3 regions of the Streptomyces sp. NPDC058231 genome follow, and region 1 is predicted to be linked to each of the others. Evidence: riboswitches for the same ligand, from Rfam matches in the RefSeq annotation. Region 1 holds a riboswitch; each other region holds the start of a gene.

Region 1 (6,407 bases):
TACTGGCCCTTGCACAGGACCGCACTTCGCGGACCCGGGTCAGAACTCACCCTCCGACAGGAGAGGGTGCGTGCGCCGGAACGCGTCGACCGCGGCTGAATGTATCTGCCCAACTGCCCTCTGCAACAGGTCAATCGGACGAGAATTCTGGGCAGCACCGAACACCCGAATATGCGGAATTTATGCGATTCCAGGGCAACTCGGGCCGGACAAAGGCCACTTACGGCGCAAGGAGATCGAGCACTTTGGCTGCATCTTGTCGCGGGCGGGCGCATTTTCATATGCGGTCGGCACGGGCAGCGGAGGGGGCTTCCCCACTGTACCGCGCTCAACCATGCAGAATTGCCCCCTCCGCTTACCTCGCAGAGGGGGCAATTCCGGTACTGCTGTGAAGTCGGACGTGAGACCCGATACCGGGTCAGCAGCCGCCCGCGACCGCCGGGATGATGGAGATGCCCGCACCGTCCGGGGTGGCCGTCTCCAGGCCGCCCTCGAAGCGCACGTCGTCGTCGTTGACGTACACGTTCACGAAGCGGCGGAGCTTGCCCTGGTCGTCCAGGACGCGCGCCGCGATACCCGGGTGGCTCTGCTCCAGGGAGTCGATGACCTGCGACAGCGTCGCACCCTCGGCCGGGACCTCGGCCTGGCCGCCCGTGTAGGTGCGCAGGATGGTGGGGATACGGACCTTGACGCTCATGTGGGTGCCTTCCTTACGTCTCGGGTGGTCGGGTCAGCTGCCGGCGAGGCCGGCGTCGCGGAACGCGTCCAGGCTCGGCCGGATGGTCGCGGTCGGACCGGTGGTCGGGGCGACCGCGTCCAGCGTCTTGAGACCGTCTCCGGTGTTCAGGACGACGGTGGTGAGCGTCGGGTCCAGCAGGCCCGCCTCGATCAGCTTCTTCGTCACGCCGACCGTCACCCCGCCCGCCGTCTCGGCGAAGATGCCCTCGGTGCGGGCCAGCAGCTTGATCGCGTCGACGACCTGGTCGTCGTTGACGTCCTCGACGGCTCCACCGGTGCGGCGGGCGATGTCCAGGACGTACGGGCCGTCGGCCGGGTTGCCGATCGCCAGGGACTTGGCGATCGTGTTCGGCTTCTGGGGACGCACGACGTCATGACCGGCCTTGAAGGCCGTGGAGACCGGGGAGCAGCCCTCGGCCTGGGCGCCGAAGATCCGGTACGGCTTGTCCTCGACGAGACCGAGCTTGATCAGCTCCTGCAGCCCCTTGTCGATCTTCGTGAGCTGGGAGCCGGACGCGATCGGGATGACGAGCTGGTCGGGCAGCTGCCAGCCGAGCTGCTCGCAGATCTCGTACGCGAGCGTCTTGGAGCCCTCGCCGTAGTACGGGCGCAGGTTGACGTTGACGAAGCCCCAGCCCTCGCCGAGCGGGTCGCCGATGAGCTCCGAGCAGAAGCGGTTGACGTCGTCGTAGTTGCCCTCGATGCCGACCAGCTGGCCGCCGTACACCGCGGCCATGACGACCTTGCCCTGCTCCAGGTCGTGCGGGATGAACACGCAGGACCGGAAGCCGGCCCGGGCCGCGGCCGCGCCCACCGCACCGGCGAGGTTGCCGGTGGAGGAGCAGGAGAGGGTGGTGAACCCGAAGGCGCGCGCGGCCTCGACGGCGATCGCGACGACGCGGTCCTTGAAGGAGTGCGTCGGGTTGCCGGAGTCGTCCTTGACGTACAGGCCGCCGGTGACGCCCAGTTCGCGGGCGAGGTTGTCGGCCTTGACCAGCTTGGTGAAGCCGGGGTTGATGTTGGGCTTGTCGGCGACATCGGCGGGGACCGGCAGCAGCGGCGCGTAACGCCAGATGTTGTTCGGTCCGGCCTCGATGCGCTTCTTCAGCTCGTCCGGGGAGCCGCTCGGCAGGTCGTACGCCACTTCGAGCGGCCCGAAACAGGACGCACAGGCGAAAATGGGACCGAGCGCGAAACGCTCTCCGCATTCGCGGCAGGAGAGTGCCGCTGCGGGGCCGAGATCGACGGCGTCGGTGGAGGAATCGGTGCTTACTGCAACAGTCTGCGCAGCCATGATGGCGAGGCCCTTTCTCCTCATCTTCCTCGCGACGCATTTCGCCACGAGACGGAATTGGCACCTTCCCCACCTGACCTCGCGGTCGGCGGGAGGGTTGCCGGGACTTCAACGGGCCGTTCCCTCAGTCCCTCTGGATGAGCGCTGTGGCACTGGATCATTGATCCAGGCATTTATTCGCGGACACCCCGACATGCGAGGGTCATCCGCGTTGTTCAAGACTGTAACCGAAGCAACGGACGGTTGAGATAGTCGTCCGAACCGCGAGATGGATCACATACAGGGAGTATCGACCGTGCTGGAAGAGGTCGAACGCTGGCTGGCCGGGCGTTCCTGGTCGGCCGCCGACCGCCCGCTGGACCGGCTCCTCGCCGCCAAGGCCAGGGATCCGCGGCGTGGCAGCGTGAGCGTCGTCCTGCCCGCCCTGAACGAGGAGGCGACGGTCGGCGCGATCGTCGGCACGATCCGGGCCGAGCTGATGGAGAAGGTCCAGCTGGTCGACGAGCTGCTGGTGATCGATTCCGGATCGACGGACGCCACCGCGGAAGTCGCCCGGAAGGCGGGCGCCCGGGTGGTCCACCGCGACGCGATACTCCCCCGCATACCCGCCCTCCCCGGCAAGGGCGAGGTGCTGTGGCGCTCGCTGCTGGTCACCAGCGGTGACATCGTCTGCTTCATAGACGCCGACCTCAAGGACTTCTCGGCGGACTTCGTCTCGGGCATCGTCGGCCCGCTGCTCACCGACCCCGAGGTGCAGTTCGTGAAGGCGATGTACGACCGCCCGCTCGGCGACACCGCAGGTCAAGGCGGCCGGGTCACCGAACTGGTGGCTCGCCCGCTGCTCAATCTGCACTGGCCGCAGCTGGCCGGCCTGGTACAGCCGCTGGGCGGCGAGTACGCGGTGCGGCGCTCGCTGCTGGAACGGCTGCCGTTCCCGGTCGGTTACGGAGTGGAGCTGGGCCTGCTGGTGGACGCGCTGCACACGGTGGGGCTGGACGCGCTGGCACAGGTGGATGTGGGGGTGCGCAAACACCGCCACCAGGACGGGCAGGCACTGGGCCGGATGGCGGCCGCGATCTACCGCACCGCACAACTGCGGCTCTCCCGAGGCCATCTGGTACGGCCGGCCCTGACCCAGTTCGAGCGCGGCGAGGAGGGCTTCGTACCGCGCACGCACCCGGTGGACACGGAGGAACGGCCGCCGATGTGCGAGATCGACGAGTATGTTTCGCGCCGCGCGGCCTGACTTCGCACGTTTGGGCGGTTCGCGATCGGGCTAGATTCCGCAACATGGTCTCCGAGCACGCGATCACCTCTGCCGCCCAGGTACTCGTGGCGTCCAACCGCGGCCCCGTCTCGTACACGCTGCGGGAGGACGGTTCGATCGACGCCAGGCGCGGCGGCGGCGGACTCGTCTCCGGTCTGAGCGCCGTCGACGACAAGCTGTGGGTCTGCGCCGCGCTCGGCGACGGGGACCGGGAAGCGATCAGGCGCGGGATCGCCGAGCCGGGCGTGCGCATGCTCGACATCGACGCCGACGTGCACGCCGACGCGTACAACGGCATCGCGAACTCGGTGCTCTGGTTCGTCCACCACATGCTGTACCAGACGCCGCTGGAGCCGGTCTTCGACGCGGAGTTCCGGCGCCTGTGGGCGTCGTTCGAGACGTACAACCGGGCTTTCGCCGAAGCCCTCGCCGAGGAGGCGGGCGAGGGCGCCGCCGTCCTGGTGCAGGACTACCACCTGGCGCTGGTCCCCGGCATGCTCCGCGAACTCCGCCCCGACCTGCGCATCGGCCACTTCTCGCACACCCCGTGGGCGCCGGTCGACTATTTCCGCCTGCTGCCGGACGACATCGCCGGACAGCTGCTCCGCGGCATCCTCGGCGCGGACCGGGCGGCGTTCCTGACCCGGCGCTGGGCGGACGCCTTCATCGGCTGCTGCACGGAGATCCTGGGCGGCACCGGCCGGACACGCGTCGGCGTGCACGGACTGGGCGCGGACGCGGACTTCCTGCGCCGCCGGGCGCACGAGAGCGACGTGGACGAGCGGATGGAGATCCTGCGGGAGCAGGTGGGCGGCACCGGCCGGAGGACGATCGTGCGGGTGGACCGTACGGAACTGTCCAAGAACATCGTGCGCGGGCTGCTGGCGTACCGGGAACTGCTGGACACGCACCCCGAGTGGCGCGAACGGGTGGTGCACGTGGCGTTCGCGTACCCGTCGCGGCAGGACCTCGCGGTGTACCGGGAGTACACGGCGGAGGTGCAGCGACTGGCGGAGGAGATCAACTCCGGCTACGGGACACCTGGTTGGACCCCCGTCCTGCTCCATGTGGACGACGACTTCGCGCGCTCGCTGGGGGCGTACCGGCTGGCGGACGTGGCGCTCGTCAATCCGATCCGCGACGGCATGAACCTGGTCGCGAAGGAGGTCCCGGTGGTCTCCGACGCCGGCTGCGCGCTGGTGCTGTCACGGGAGGCGGGGGCGTACGAGGAGCTGGGCGCCGACGCCATCGTGGTCAACCCGTACGACGTGTCGGCGACGGCGGCCGCACTGCACGAGGCGCTGACGCTGCCGGACGGGGAACGGGCGGAACGCTCGAAGCGGCTGGCCGCTGCGGCTACGGCGCTGCCGCCGCAGCAGTGGTTCCTCGACCAGTTGCAGGCGCTGCTGCGGGAGTGAGTCAGAGGCGCTCGGCCAGCGCCGCGAGGAAGCCGACGACGGCTTCCGGGCCGGCCAGCAACAGGTCGGCGCGCTCGGCGAGTTCGCGGACCTCCGTGCTGCCGCTGCAGACCAGCAGCCCGGGGATGCCGTCCGGGCCGTCGGCGCGGAGCTTCTCCACGGCGCTGTAGGCGGCCAGGTCGCCCAGGTCGTCGCCGGCGAACAGGACGGACTCGGCACCCACCTCCCGTACGTACTCCGCGAGCGCCACGCCCTTGTCCATGCCGGGCGGGCGCAGCTCCAGCACGAGGCGGCCCGGTTCGACGATCAGACCGTGCCGGGCGGCGAGCTCGCCGAGCGGGCCCCGCAGCGCGTCGAACGCGGCCTGCGGGTCGGCGGCGCGGCGGGTGTGGACGGCGAGCGCCTGCCCCTTCTCCTCGATCCAGGTGCCGTGCCAGGAGTCGAACCGGTCGAGCACACCGGGAAGTTCGGCGCGGGTGGCGGCCACGCCCGGATGCGCCGCGGGGGCGCGGACGGTACCGGAGGCGGCGTCCCAGCGCTCGGCGCCGTAGTGACCGAGGACGACGAGGTGGTCCAGGCCGGGGACCGCGGCGAAACCGCCCTGCCGGACCGCGACGACGGCCGGGCGGCCGGTGATCACGGCGACGGAGGCGACCTTCGGGGCGAGCGCGGCGAGGGCCGGGACGGCGCCGGGGTGGGCGCGGGCCTGCTCCGGGTCAGGGACGATGTCGGCGAGGGTGCCGTCGAAATCGAGGGCGATGACCGCGCGGTCGGGGCGGGCGAGGAGAGCGGCGAGGCCCTCACGGCCGGCCGGCGTGGTCGGAGCGGGGAGGGAGTGTGCCGGGTTGCTTCCCATGGGGCGAGCCTATCGGGGGTGCGGGGGTCCGGCTACGGGTGCGCCCCGGAGCGGGGTCGTTCCCCGCCGCCCGCCCCCTGTGCCGTGACCGGCTCTCCGCCGGGAGCCGCTCAGCGGCTGAGGGCCGTCCGGGCCGGATCCGTCACCGCCGCCCCCGACGGGCCTCCCGCACCCGTCTCAGACGGTTCACCGTCACCGGGTCCTCCTCCAGCGCCCGCCGGTCGTCCAGCAGCGCGTTCAGCAGCTGGTAGTAGCGCGTCGGCGAGATCCCCAGGCCTTCCCGGATCGCCCGCTCCTTCGCTCCCGGACCGGCCCACGAGCGCCGTTCCACGGCCAGCACGGCGCGCTCCCGCTCGGAGAGTCCGGTGCCGGGGCGGTCGGCACGGCTCTCCGGTTCGTCGGGGCCATCGGTGGGGGCGGTCATATCAGCCAACATATCGCCCGCCCCCGAACCCGCCTCCCCGCTGCCGGCTGCTACTCGGCGTCCTCCGCCGCCGCCGCGCCGCGCGAGATCTCGCCGAGCACGTCGGCCGGGCTGCTGCCCGGCTCGACGGCCTTGCCGATCTTCTCCTTGATCAGCTCGCTCGTCCGGGCCCAGGACGTCTTGCCGAACGGATAGAGCTCCGAGTTCGGCAGCGCCTTCAGGAACTTCCGCAGCGGCTTGTGCTTGGAGTCCGTCTCCATCTTCACGGACGCGCTGTCGGTGACCGGCAGCAGGTCGTACTCGTCGGCGAAGGCCATCACGTTCTTGTCCTCGAACACGAAGTCGAAGAACTTGCCGATCTCCACGCGGTGGTTGTTCTGCTTGAAGCCCATGGCCCAGTCCGCGACCCC
Region 2 (6,407 bases), on a different contig from region 1:
TCGGTGCCACTACCGCCCCGCACTGGCTCATTTCAGGCACCATGCTCACCGGCACCGTCATCGTCGTCGCGTTCCAGGTGCGAGCCAGCCGCAACGTCGATTCCCCCGCAGCCGGCGGAAACGCCTACCGCCGAGCAGGCATGGCCTTTCTCGTCTCCTGTGCACTGATCTCCCTGTCCGGCGGCATACCCGCATGGGCCGCCGCAGCGCTGCTCCTCACCGCAGTAGTGATCCACACCGTCGGCGAGCTGTGGCACTCCGCCGCCGGCTTCGAGGTGTCCTTCGCTCTCGCGCCACAGCACGCCACCGGCCAGTACCTCGGCGCATTCGGCCTGGGCGCCGGACTGGCCGAGGCCCTCGGACCGGCGCTGCTCATTTCGCTGTGCATCACCTGGGGCCGACCCGGGTGGTATGTCATGGCAGCACTGTTCGCCCTGACGGGTCTGGCAGCACCACCCGCTGTCCGCTGGGCACAACACCACCAGCGTGCCGGGCAGAGGCAGACTGCCTCCATGGAAAGGACACAAGCCGCCTGATCAGCCCGCCGAGGCGGTCCGGCACCCTGGCGGAACAGCATCCTGGCGCACTCAGGGACAACTCAGCCGGCCCTTCCCCCACCCGCAGTGCCTGTGTACCTCCACGGACCACGCCCGGGGCATGCACGTGGATGTGGGTGCGGCAACGCATCAGGGATCGGTGGCCACGGACAGGCTCACCGGCGTCGCCACTCCTCGGCCAGCAATTCGTAGGAACGCACCCGGTCGGCGTGGCCATGGGTGATGGTGGTGACGAGCAACTCATCTGCGCCAGTGGCTTCCTGGAGTTTTTCGAGCTGGTCGGCCACGCGCCCAGGACATCCGACGAACTGGGTGTCGACTCGGTCCGCGACCAGGTCCCGGTCCGCGTCGGTCCACAGGTGGGCTCCGGCCTGTTCGGGGGTGGGGTACTCGATGGCGCCCTCGGCGGTGCGGATGCTGCGGACCCAGGGACCGTAGCCGGTGGCGAGTTCGCGGGCGGCCTCGTCGTCCTCGGCGACGACGACATCGGCGGAAACGCTGACGTACGGCCTGTCGAGTACCTCGGACGGCTGGAACGCGGCGCGGTACCCCTCGGCCGCCTCCAGTACGGTGGCCGGGCTGACGTGGTAGTTCGCGGCGAAGCGCAGACCGTTGCGGCCTGCGACGTCGGCGCTCTGTCCGCCACTGCTGCCCAGGATCCACACCTGCACATCGGCGCCCTCGCCGGGGACGGCGTGCGCCTCGATGCCGTCCCCGGACCGGTACGTACCCCTCAGCAGCGCGAGGATGTCGTCGACCTGCTCGCCGTAGTCCTGTGGCCGGGCACCGGATTGATGCAGCAACTGTTGCTGGAGAGCGATCCGGGGTGAGCCGAGCAGGCGCTCGAAGGAGAACTTCGGCGGGATTCTCAGCCCGTTGGGGGCTCGTCCGTCCACGATGGGAATCGAGGTCGGCGAGGACTTCCCGGAGCGCCCGGCGGGACGTCCGCCTGAGCGGCCGAGCCCCAGGTCGAGCCGCCCGGGGTGCAGGGCGTCGATCAGGCCGAACTCCTCCACGGTGGACAGGGCGGTGCGATGGCCGAGCTGTACGGCCCCGGAGCCGAGCCTGATCGTCGAGGTCGCGGAGGCGGTCAGGGCCAGCATCACAGCCGGTGAAGTGCCTGCAACACCGGGGTTGAGGTGGTGTTCGGCGAACCAGTAGCGGGCGTAACCGAACCGCTCGGCCTGCCGGGCCAGGTCGATGGTGTTGCGCAGCGCCTCGGCAGCGGTGGAACCGGACGAGATCGGGACGAGATCGAGGACCCCGAGGGGGATGCGGGACACGGCCGGGTTTCTCCTCAGTGCTCGGCGGCAAGGGCAGCGGACACAGGTATGGACTGGTTCGTTCCCTCGACCGTGGTGTGTGCAGAGCCGTACTCGGCGAGCACCGGCCCCCAGGCCAACGACGGGTCGGGGATGTCCGGTCGCAGCACGGGGGCGATGTCGGACCGGAAGAGTTCGAGCGAATCACGGTGCCGGGCATCGGTGAGACCACCCGCGACTGCGGTGAACAGCCGGCTCCGGGAGGTGAGCGCTGCGACATGGCTGAGCACGACCGGCGGTGAGGAGGAGATGAACGGCCGCTCGTGCCGCTCCCCCACGCCGAAGCCGTCGAATCCCAACTCCTCGGCGTGCAAGGCGTTGTCGATGACTTCTCGGAAGCGCCCATCGGTCGGCTTCTGCACAGCGGTCACCGGGTGCGGGGCATGCACGATCAGGGTGACGGCCAGAAACTTCATGAAGCCACCCGCTGACCCGGCGCGTCGGCGTCGGGGTGGGCCAGGCCGAGGTGGTCGCGCAGGGTCGTGCCCTCGTACTCTGTACGGAACACGCCGCGCTCCTGCAGCAGCGGGACCACGGTGTCGGCGAAGACGTCCAGTCCGCCAGGGGTGATGTGCGGAGCAAGGATGAAGCCGTCACTGGCGTCGGCCTGTACGAAGGAGTTGATGGACTCGGCGACCGTGGCCGGGGAACCGATGAAAGCCTGACGATTGCCGGTCTCGATGACCAGGTCGCGGATCGACCACTTGTTGGCGGCCGCGCGCTCCCGCCATTCCCGGGCGATCGCCAGGGGGTCGCGGTACATACGCACCTGGGCGCGGCCGCGGGCGATGGTGTGCTCACCGAGGTCCGGTTCGATGTCGGGAGGCGGGCCGTCCGGGTCGTACGCGGACAGGTCGCGGTTCCAGACGAACTCCAGGTGCTTGATCGCGGTGGAGCCGCTGACCTGCTGGCGGCGCACCTCACGGGCTTCCTCCTGCGCCTCGGCGTCCGTGTCGCCGAGGACGAAGGTGGCGGCGGGCAGGATCAGCAACTGGTCGTGGGTGCGGCCGTGGCGGGCGAGGCGGCCCTTGACGTCCGTGTAGAACACCTGGCCTTCCCTGAGGGTGCTGTACCGACTGAAGATGGCGTCGGCGCCGGCGGCCGCGAACTCGCGTCCTTCGTCGGAGTCACCGGCCTGGAAGATCACCGGTCGGCCCTGCGGACTGCGCGGGACGTTGAACTGCCCCTCGATGTCGAAGTGTTGTCCCTTGTGCACAAAGGCTCCGGCCTGTGCGTCCCTGAGGAAGGTACCGGTCTGCTGGTCGGCGACGATCTCGTCACCACGCCACGAGTCGAACAGTTCGTTCGCGGTGGCCAGGAATTCCTTGGCGCGGGAGTAACGCTCCTCCTGCGGGAGGAAGCCGCCGCGGCGGAAGTTCTCTCCGGTGAAGGCATCCCATGAAGTGACAACGTTCCATGCTGCGCGCCCGCCCGAGAGATGATCGAGGCCGGCGAACTGGCGGGCCACCTCGTAGGGCTCGTTGAAGGTGGAGTTGATGGTGCCGGTCAGGCCGAGGTGTTCGGTGACGGCGGCGAGTGCGGACAGCACGGTGAAGGTGTCGGGGCGTCCCACCACGTCCAAGTCGTAGATCTGACCTCCTTGTTCGCGCAGCCGCAGCCCCTCGGCGAGGAACAGGAAGTCGAACTTTGCGCGTTCGGCGGTGCGCGCAAAGTGCGCGAAGGAGCTGAACTCGATGTGGCTGCCGGCCTCGGGGGCACTCCACACGGTGGTGTTGTTCACGCCGGGGAAGTGGGCCGCGAGATGTATCTGCTTGAGCGGCTTGCTCATGGTCGGTGTTCCCTCCGGCTCAGACGGATGCGTAGCGGTTGGCGGGGTGGGAGAGACCGAGCAGCCCGCGCAGGGTGTCGGCCTCGTAGACGCGCCGGAAGGCGTCGCGGCGCTGCAGTTCGGGCACCAGGCCGCGGGTGATCGCCTGGAGGTCGTGGCCGATCACGGCGGGGCGCAGCCTGAAACCGGACAGCCCGGCCCGCTGCCACTCCAGGAGCAGGTCCGCCAACTGCGCGGGGGTGCCGGTGAACACCTTCGCGTCACTGGTGTACTCATAGCCCGCGAGGCCGTCCAATCGGTCCCGGCGGGCCGCTGCCGCTGCGGGGTCGTCGTCGAGGAACACAACCAGTTCGCCGAAGACGTACAGGGGCTCCCCCGCACGCCCCGCCGTGGCCTGTTCGGCCCTGATCTCGTCGATGATGGCGCGGGCCTGGCCGGCGTCGTGCGGGGTGACGTACCCGATATCGGCCGAGCGTGCGATCAGCCGGTACGGAACGGTCTCGTGCCCCAGCGCGCTGACGACCGGCTGCCCCTGAGGTGGCCGGGGCGTGATGGAGGGACCCTTGACGCTGAAGTGCCGGCCCTCGAAGTCGATGTAGTGCAGCTTGTCGCGGTCGATGAAGCGGCCGGTGGCGACGTCCCGGATCTCCGAGTCGTCCTCCCAGCTGTCCCACAGACGGCGGACCACCTCGACGTAGTCGGCGGCCTCATCGAAGAGTTCGGTGATTGCGTCCTGGACTTCCGGTGCGTAGGCCTCTCCGAAGCGGATGCGCGGGATCGTACGGCGGCCGAAGTGAGCCGCCTCGTTCTGCCGCCCCGACACCTGGACCCGCAGGCCCGCGCGACCGGAACTGACATAGTCCAGTGTGGCGATCGCCTTGGAGATGTGGAACGGCTCCGTGTGGGTGGCGACCACGGTCGGTACGAGCCCGATGTGCCGGGTCAGCGGGGCCACGCGCGCGGCGATGAGCACCGCGTCCAGCCGCCCACGCACCTGGTCGGTACGCCCGTCGGGCTCTGTGAAGTGCGAGGACTGGAGCCCGAGCCCGTCCTCGATCGTCACGAAGTCGAGCAGACCCTGCTCGGCCTCGGTGATGATGTCGGACCAGTACGTCGCGGAGAACAGGTCCCGGGGCCGGGCCCCCGGCTCGCGCCAAGCGGCCGGGTGCCAGCCTGCGCCGTCGAGAGCGACGGCGAGGTGAAGCGCGGAGGATGAGGAAGAAGAGGACAGCGAAGAAGATGAGGACACGAAAGGGCGCCTTCCTGATTGACCGTATGTGATCGCCGAGCCTCGTCGGAAAGGTTCGGCGGCAGGGAACGGGTCAGGAACAACAGAGCGCGCCGGCCACACGCTGCAGGTCGATGTGGGTCCGGGAGTACAGGTGGAGACGCCGTCGCTGGGCAAGAACCCTGACAGGCAGGCAGGACACGGGTGGCATGACCGTCACCTCCGCCCTCCGTCTCGGCGGACCCGGGGGCCTCGCCCACTTCGCGCTTGCGGAACCCGGACGGGCTCCGCCTGGTCGTCATCTGGAGCACCCCGCCGCGCAGGAGGGTTGCCGGTCAGCAAGCCAGGGCTTGACGCTGACACTCATGACCGCCCCGAAGGCTACGCGGGGCACCTGCTCCGCGCAACGCCCGGAAATCATGGTCATGCTCACATCGCCACGACGCATAACAGCAGTGCTGCGCCATCTGTTCCATCCGACCGTACCGAGTGCGCGCCAACTGAAAGTTCGTACGGTGGCGCAGGATGGACGAGCGAGGTGCCCCCCACCGCGGTACAGGTCGTGGGGCCGGGTGCACGACCTGTACCGCGGTGGGGGCAGTCCGCGCCGCCCCGGACAGCGTGTCCACGGACGGCTCCAGCCGGCACGGCCCGTCCGGCAGACCTCACTCAGTCGGGCTGCTCCCCGGCCGTCGCGGCCTCCTTCGGTGCGTATGCCGCCGCCCAGTCCACGATCTGCACGGCCGCACCCGCGGACTCCAGGCCCTGGCAGTGTGCGTCGTGCCTACGGTCAATGCCGTCCAGGTCGAGGTGGGAGCCGAAGGCGGGGAGCGATGCCAGGCGCCGTGCGTAGGCCCACAGCCGCGGGTGGCCGGCGATGCGGTGCACTGCGGCAGCGTCCAGGTGGCGCCGGTGCACGGTGTCCAGTTGCAGCAGGGTCACCCACACCTGCACATCGGCCGTGGTCAGTTCACCGCCCAGCACGTACTCCTGGAAGGCGAGCAACTCCTCCAGCGAGTCCAGTGCGCTGATCAAGGTGGAGAGAGCGGTGTCACGTGTAGTGCCGTCGACGCCTGGCTGCCCGGCGCGCTGTGCGGCTTCGTTGATGTCCCGCTCGCAGAGGTGTCCGATGGTTTCGATCCCCTTTTCGGTGCCGAACGGCTGGAGTGAAGGGCCACGGCCGCGGAGGTGCCGAGCGAGGTCGTGGAGGATGTCGGGGGTATGCGTGCTGACGATCCGCCCCGTCCAGCCATCGCTGAGCACAGGCGCCGCAGCCGGTCCGGGGTGCTGGTGCGAACTGGCCTCGTACAGGGGGCGCAGCGCGGCGTGGCTCCCATCGGGACCGTCGGGCACCGACGGCAACAGCGTCACGGGGAGGATGTCGTCGAGGCAGAGCAGGCTGTGGGTGACGGCGATCTGCAAACAGTACGGGCAGGACAAGGTGAGGTGGAGCCGGTAGCGGTGCGGTGCGGCGTAGTAGCCGCTGCGTGTGTCACAGCCGATCCTTCCGC
Region 3 (6,407 bases), on a different contig from region 1:
CTGACCACCGGCTTCCACGGTCTGCATGTGACAGGCGGTCTCATCGCCTTCCTGCTCGTTCTGGGCAGGACATACGCAGCCAAGAGGTTCACCCACGAACAGGCGACCGCTGCCATCGTCGTGTCCTATTACTGGCACTTCGTCGATGTCGTGTGGATCGGCCTCTTCGCCACGATCTACATGATCAAGTAACCGGGCTCGAACCCGAACCACATCCAGCATCGACGCAGAAGATCCTGACACCGGGGTAATCCGTGAAAAAGCTCTCCGCACGACGACGCCATCCGTTGGCGGCGGTCGTCGTACTACTCCTCGCGCTGGCGGCCACTGGGGGGCTGTACGCCGCGTTTGCGCCCGCGAGTAAGGCGCAGGCCGACGACACCGCCCAGTCCCTCGCCATCGATGAGGGCAAGAAGCTGTACTCCGTCGGTTGCGCCAGCTGCCACGGAACCGGCGGTCAGGGCACCACCGACGGGCCGAGCCTTGTCGGCGTGGGCTCCGCCGCCGTCGACTTCCAGGTCGGTACCGGCCGTATGCCGGCACAGCAGCCGGGTGCCCAGGTACCGAAGAAGAAGGTCATCTACTCCCAGGCCGAGATCGACCAGCTCGCGGCGTACGTCGCGTCGCTCGGCGCCGGCCCGATCGTGCCGACCGAGGACCAGGTCAGCCCTGACGGTGCGAACATCGCCAAGGGTGGCGACCTGTTCCGTACCAACTGCGCGCAGTGCCACAACTTCACCGGCGAGGGCGGTGCGCTCACCAAGGGCAAGTACGCGCCCAGCCTTGAGGACGTGGACCCGAAGCACATCTACGAGGCCATGCAGACCGGCCCGCAGAACATGCCGTCCTTCCCCGACACGACGATGCCCGAGCAGCAGAAGAAGGACATCATCGCGTACATCCACACCGTGAACAGCTCCGACTCCGAGAGCCCTGGCGGCCTCAAGCTGGGCGGCCTCGGTCCGGTCAGCGAGGGTCTGTTCGGCTGGATCTTCGGGCTGGGCACACTGATCGCAGTTGCCGTCTGGGTCGCGGCCCACACCGCTAAGGCCAAGAAGTCATGAGTAGCCAAGAGATTCCAGAGAAGAACCTGCCCGCCGGGCAGGACTCCGCGCACGGCGCGGTAGAGGGCGCGGGCGACCCGTTCGCGGACCCGGGGCTGCCGGCCCACCGGCCGCGCATCCAGGACATCGACGAGCGCGCCGCCAGGCGCTCCGAGCGCACGGTCGCGCTCATGTTCGTGGTGTCCATGCTCGCGACGGTCGGCTTCATCGCCTCCTACGTCATTTTCCCGGTCGACAAGATCGTGTACATCTGGCCGTTCGGCCATGTGAGCGCGCTCAACTTCTCGCTGGGTCTGACCCTGGGCGTGGCCCTGTTCACGATCGGAGCGGGCGCCGTCCACTGGGCGCGCACCCTGATGTCCGACGTGGAGGTCGCCGACGACCGTCACGCCATCGAGGCCGAGCCCGAGGTCAAGGCGAAGGTTCTCGCCGACTTCGCGGCCGGTGCCGAGGAGTCCGCCTTCGGCCGGCGCAAGCTGATCCGCAACACCATGTTCGGTGCGCTGGCCCTGGTGCCGCTCGCCGGTGTGGTCCTGCTGCGCGACCTCGGTCCGCTGCCGGAGAAGAAGCTCCGCCAGACCCTGTGGGCCAAGGGCAAGCAGCTCATCAACATGAACACGATGGAGCCGCTGCGTCCCGAGGACATCGCGGTGGGTTCGCTCACCTTCGCCATGCCCGAGGGCCTGGAGGAGGACGCGCACGACTTCCAGACGCAGATCGCCAAGGCTGCGCTGATGATCATCCGTATCCAGCCGGAGAACATCAAGGACAAGCGCGAGCGGGAGTGGGCCCACGAGGGCATCGTGGCCTTCTCGAAGATCTGCACCCACGTCGGCTGCCCGATCAGCCTGTACGAGCAGCAGACGCACCACGTGCTCTGCCCGTGCCACCAGTCCACCTTCGACCTCTCCGACGGCGCCCGCGTCATCTTCGGTCCGGCCGGTCACTCCCTTCCGCAGCTGCGGATCGGCGTGAACGCCGAGGGCAACCTCGAAGCGCTCGGTGACTTCGAAGAGCCCGTCGGTCCTGCCTTCTGGGAGCGCGGATGAGTACTGCGACAGACACCAAGCGCAAGGCGCCCGCCGGTGAGCGGGTGGCCGACTGGGCGGACGGCCGGCTCGGGATCTACTCCCTGGCCAAGTCCAACATGCGCAAGATCTTCCCGGACCACTGGTCCTTCATGCTCGGCGAGGTCTGCCTCTACAGCTTCATCATCATCATCCTCACGGGTGTGTATCTGACGCTGTTCTTCCACCCGAGCATGAACGAGGTCGTGTACCACGGCTCGTACGAGCCGATGCAGGGCATCCGGATGTCCGAGGCCTACTCCTCGACCCTGGACATCAGCTTCGACGTCCGCGGTGGTCTCCTGGTCCGCCAGATCCACCACTGGGCCGCGCTGATCTTCCTGGCCGGCATGTTCGTGCACATGATGCGCGTCTTCTTCACGGGTGCGTTCCGCAAGCCCCGTGAGATCAACTGGCTCTTCGGCTTCCTGCTGTTCGTCCTGGGCATGTTCACCGGTTTCACCGGTTACTCGCTCCCGGACGACCTGCTCTCCGGTACCGGTGTCCGGTTCACCCAGGGCGCGATCCTGGCCACGCCGATCGTCGGCACGTACATCTCGATGTTCCTGTTCGGCGGAGAGTTCCCGGGCGGCGACTTCGTCGCGCGGTTCTACTCGATCCACATCCTGCTGCTGCCGGGCATCATGCTCGGCCTGGTGGTCGGCCACCTGATCCTGGTCTTCTACCACAAGCACACGCAGTTCGCGGGTCCCGGCCGGACCAACAAGAACGTCGTCGGCATGCCGCTGCTGCCGATCTACATGGCGAAGGCCGGAGGTTTCTTCTTCCTGGTCTTCGGCGTCATCGCGATCATCGCGGGCATCGCCTCGATCAACCCGATCTGGGCCATCGGCCCGTACCGCCCGGACCAGGTGTCCACCGGCGCCCAGCCCGACTGGTACATGGGCTTCGCCGAGGGTCTGATCCGAGTGATGCCGGGGTGGGAGATCAACCTCTGGGGCCACACGCTGGTCCTGGGCGTGTTCATCCCGCTGATGGCCTTCGGACTGGTACTCGCCATCATCGCGGTCTACCCGTTCGTCGAGTCCTGGGTCACCGGTGACAAGCGCGAGCACCACCTGCTGGACCGCCCGCGCAACGCCCCGACCCGGACGGCCTTCGGCGTCGCCTGGATCACGGAGTACGTGATCGTCTTCATCGGCGGTGGCAACGACCTCTGGGCCACGCACTTCCACCTCTCGCTGAACGCCATCTCGTGGTTCGTCCGGATCTTCATCTTCGTGGGCCCGGTGGTCGCGTTCATCGTCACGAAGCGGATCTGCCTCGGCCTTCAGCGCCGCGACAAGGAGAAGGTGCTGCACGGACGCGAGTCCGGTCTCATCAAGCGCCTGCCGCACGGTGAGTTCGTCGAGATCCACGAGCCGCTCGGTCCCGAGCAGCTGCACACGCTCACCGCGCACGAGCAGTACAAGCCGGTCGAGATCGGCCCGACGGTCGACGAGAACGGTGTCGAGCGCAAGGTGCCCGCACTGCAGAAGCTGCGGGCCAAGCTCAGCAAGGGCTACTACGGCGAGCACAACCAGATCGCCAAGCCCTCCGTCGAGGAGTACAAGGAGATCACCAGCGGCCACGGCCACCACTGATCACCTGAACTGATCGCCACAGCAGGAGCCCCGTCCATTCGATGGACGGGGCTCTTCGCTGTCCCCGGCGCTCGATAAGGTGGGGTCATCCCTTTTTCGGCTGTGGACCCCAGGAGCGGACCATGAACGTTGTGACCCCGGTCGGCGGCGACAGCGTGGCGGCTCGTTCCTGGCCGGGCGTGCTGAACCCCCTGCTGCGCGGCGAGAACCTGACCGCGGACGACACCGCCTGGGCGATGGACAACATCATGAGCGGTGAGGCGACCGACGTGCAGATCGCCGGTTTCGCCGTCGCCCTGCGCGCCAAGGGCGAGACCGTCGACGAGGTCACCGGACTCGTCCGCGCGATGTACGAGCACGCCACCACGATCCACGTGCCGGGCCGCACGGTCGACATCGTCGGCACCGGCGGGGACCTCGCCAAGACGGTCAACATCTCCACGATGTCCGCGATCGTCGTGGCGGGCACCGGCGCCAAGGTCGTCAAGCACGGCAACCGCGCCTCCTCCTCGGCCAGCGGCGCCTCCGACGTCCTGGAGAAGCTCGGCGTCAACCTGGAACTGACCCCGCAGCGGGTCGTCCAGGTCGCGGAGGAGGCCGGCATCACCTTCTGCTTCGCGGTGAAGTTCCACCCCGCCCTGCGGTACGTGGCGAAGGCCCGCAAGGAGCTCGGCACACCGACCACGTTCAACATCCTCGGACCGCTCACCAACCCGGCCCAGGTGCGCTCCCAGGCCGTCGGGGTCGCCGATGCGAAGATGGCTCCCATCGTCGCGGGCGTGCTCGCGGCGCGCGGCAACTCGGCGCTCGTCTTCCGCGGCGACGACGGTCTGGACGAGCTGACCACCACGGCCACCTCCCGGGTCTGGGTGGTCCGGGACGGCGCGGTGCGCGAGGAGGCGTTCGATCCGCGCGACGTCGGCCTGGAGCTGGTCCCCGTCGAGGCGCTGCGGGGCGCCGACGCGTCGTACAACGCCGATGTGGCCCGCCGGCTGCTGGCCGGTGAGACCGGTCCGGTACGGGACGCCGTACTGCTCAACACGGCGGCGGCACTGACGGCGCTGGACCCGGGCGAGGGCACGCTGGACGAGCGGCTCGCCGCCGGGATCGAGAAGGCCGCCGAGTCCATCGACTCCGGTGCGGCCCAGGCGGCGCTGGAACGCTGGGTGGCGGTCAGCAACGCCTGACCGCAAGGAAATCCGGCACAGGGCGCAGTCCAGATCTTGGACTGCGCCTTGCGCGTCGGCGCACGTGTGGCAGGATGCTTGACAGGTCATGAGTGACAGCGACTACGGCCCCGGCCCGCTGTCCGGCAACCCTCCGTCCGTGGCGGGGTGCCCCGGGTGAAGACCAGGCCGTAGGCAGCGAGGTCTGCGGCAAGCGCGGACCCCTGGACATCTCCGAATGTCACATCCCTGGGGTCCTGGTCCTCAAGGGAGCCTCTTGTGAGCACGCGAATGCGATAGGGCCGTCGGCCCTTCTCCGCACACCCTTCACCTTCAGCTGCGCTGCCGCGTACCCGCCTGCGCAGTGAATTCGCCTGCCTGTTACGGGAGTTCGCCATGTCCGTCTTCACCGCTGCCGCCGACCAGTCCCTTTGTACCCCGCTGCCCGTTCTGGGACGAGATGTGACCGTTCCGCTGGTGACCGGCGGTGAGGTCACGTACGCCGCCCTGGACTACGCGGCCAGCGCCCCGGCCCTGCAGCGCGTGTGGGACGACGTCGCCGCGTACGCCCCGTACTACGGAAGCGTGCACCGCGGCGCCGGCTATCTCTCGCAGCTGTCCACGGATCTCTTCGAGAACAGCCGCAGGACCGTCGCGGAGTTCCTGGGCTGCCGCGCCGACGACCAGGTGATCTTCACCCGGTCGACGACGGACTCGCTGAACCTGCTGGCCGCGGCGATCCCCGCAGACTGCCAGGTCTTCGTGTACGAGACCGAGCACCACGCCTCGCTGCTTCCCTGGCGCGACGCCCGCGTCACCTACCTGAACGCCCCCCGCACCCCGGCCCAGGCCGTCGAGACGCTGGAGCGGGCGCTCGCCGGGCGTGACCCCTACGGCCCCGCGTTGGTCTGTGTCACCGGCGCCTCGAACGTCACCGGTGAGCTGTGGCCGGTGCGGGAGCTGGCCGCCGCCGCCCACGCGCACGGCGCCCGGATCGTCCTCGACGCCGCGCAGCTCGCCCCGCACCACGCGGTCGACATCGACGAGCTCGACGTCGACTGGGTCGCCTTCTCCGGGCACAAGCTGTACGCGCCGTTCGGCTCCGGTGTCCTCGCGGGCCGCGCCGACTGGCTCCAGGACGCGGACCCGTACCTCGCCGGTGGCGGCGCCTCGCGCAAGGTCGCCAGGCGCGCCGACGGCGGGGTGGACGTCGAGTGGCACTCCACCTCCGCCCGCCACGAGGCCGGCTCGCCCAACGTCATCGGCGCCTACTCGATCGCCTCCGCCTGCAGGGCCCTCGCCGAGGCCGGCTTCGACCGTCTCGTCGCCCGCGAGCAGCGGCTGGTCGCCCTGGTCAGGGCGGGTCTCGCCGAGGTTCCCCAGGTCAAGGTGTTGTCGCTGTTCGGCGACGACGCCCCGCGGGTGGGTGTCATCTCCTTCGTGGTGGAGGGCTGGAACAGCTCGCACTTCGCCGCGGCGCTCTCGGCCGAGTACGGCATCGGGGTG

The links. Region 1 has a riboswitch for S-adenosylmethionine ahead of thrC (threonine synthase). Riboswitches for the same ligand answer to the same signal wherever they lie in the genome.
Region 2: another riboswitch for S-adenosylmethionine. It lies ahead of ACFVXE_RS04095 (putative leader peptide); the one in region 1 lies ahead of thrC (threonine synthase).
Region 3: another riboswitch for S-adenosylmethionine. It lies ahead of ACFVXE_RS27420 (aminotransferase class V-fold PLP-dependent enzyme); the one in region 1 lies ahead of thrC (threonine synthase).

The regions. Positions count from the first base shown of each region.
Region 1 covers NZ_JBHVWN010000046.1:22,237-28,643, reverse strand. Annotated here, with positions in the region: gene ACFVXE_RS26385 (ubiquitin-like small modifier protein 1) at 419-697, opposite strand; gene thrC (threonine synthase) at 731-2,032, opposite strand; SAM riboswitch class I at 2,050-2,176, opposite strand; gene ACFVXE_RS26375 (glucosyl-3-phosphoglycerate synthase) at 2,328-3,278, shown strand; gene ACFVXE_RS26370 (trehalose-6-phosphate synthase) at 3,323-4,717, shown strand; gene otsB (trehalose-phosphatase) at 4,719-5,573, opposite strand; gene ACFVXE_RS26360 (DUF3263 domain-containing protein) at 5,716-5,997, opposite strand; gene ACFVXE_RS26355 (extracellular solute-binding protein) at 6,048-6,407, opposite strand, start outside.
Region 2 covers NZ_JBHVWN010000004.1:42,673-49,079, forward strand. Annotated here, with positions in the region: gene ACFVXE_RS04070 (MFS transporter) at 1-536, shown strand, start outside; gene ACFVXE_RS04075 (LLM class flavin-dependent oxidoreductase) at 713-1,840, opposite strand; partial or broken gene ACFVXE_RS04080 (LLM class flavin-dependent oxidoreductase) at 2,056-2,295, opposite strand; gene ACFVXE_RS04085 (NtaA/DmoA family FMN-dependent monooxygenase) at 2,292-3,668, opposite strand; gene ACFVXE_RS04090 (LLM class flavin-dependent oxidoreductase) at 3,688-4,917, opposite strand; gene ACFVXE_RS04095 (putative leader peptide) at 4,991-5,107, opposite strand; SAM riboswitch class IV at 5,155-5,267, opposite strand; gene ACFVXE_RS04100 (glutathione S-transferase C-terminal domain-containing protein) at 5,566-6,407, opposite strand, start outside.
Region 3 covers NZ_JBHVWN010000050.1:403-6,809, reverse strand. Annotated here, with positions in the region: gene ACFVXE_RS27445 (heme-copper oxidase subunit III) at 1-192, shown strand, start outside; gene ACFVXE_RS27440 (c-type cytochrome) at 255-1,064, shown strand; gene ACFVXE_RS27435 (Rieske 2Fe-2S domain-containing protein) at 1,061-2,113, shown strand; gene ACFVXE_RS27430 (cytochrome bc complex cytochrome b subunit) at 2,110-3,735, shown strand; gene trpD (anthranilate phosphoribosyltransferase) at 3,858-4,922, shown strand; SAM riboswitch class IV at 5,007-5,124, shown strand; gene ACFVXE_RS27420 (aminotransferase class V-fold PLP-dependent enzyme) at 5,298-6,407, shown strand, end outside.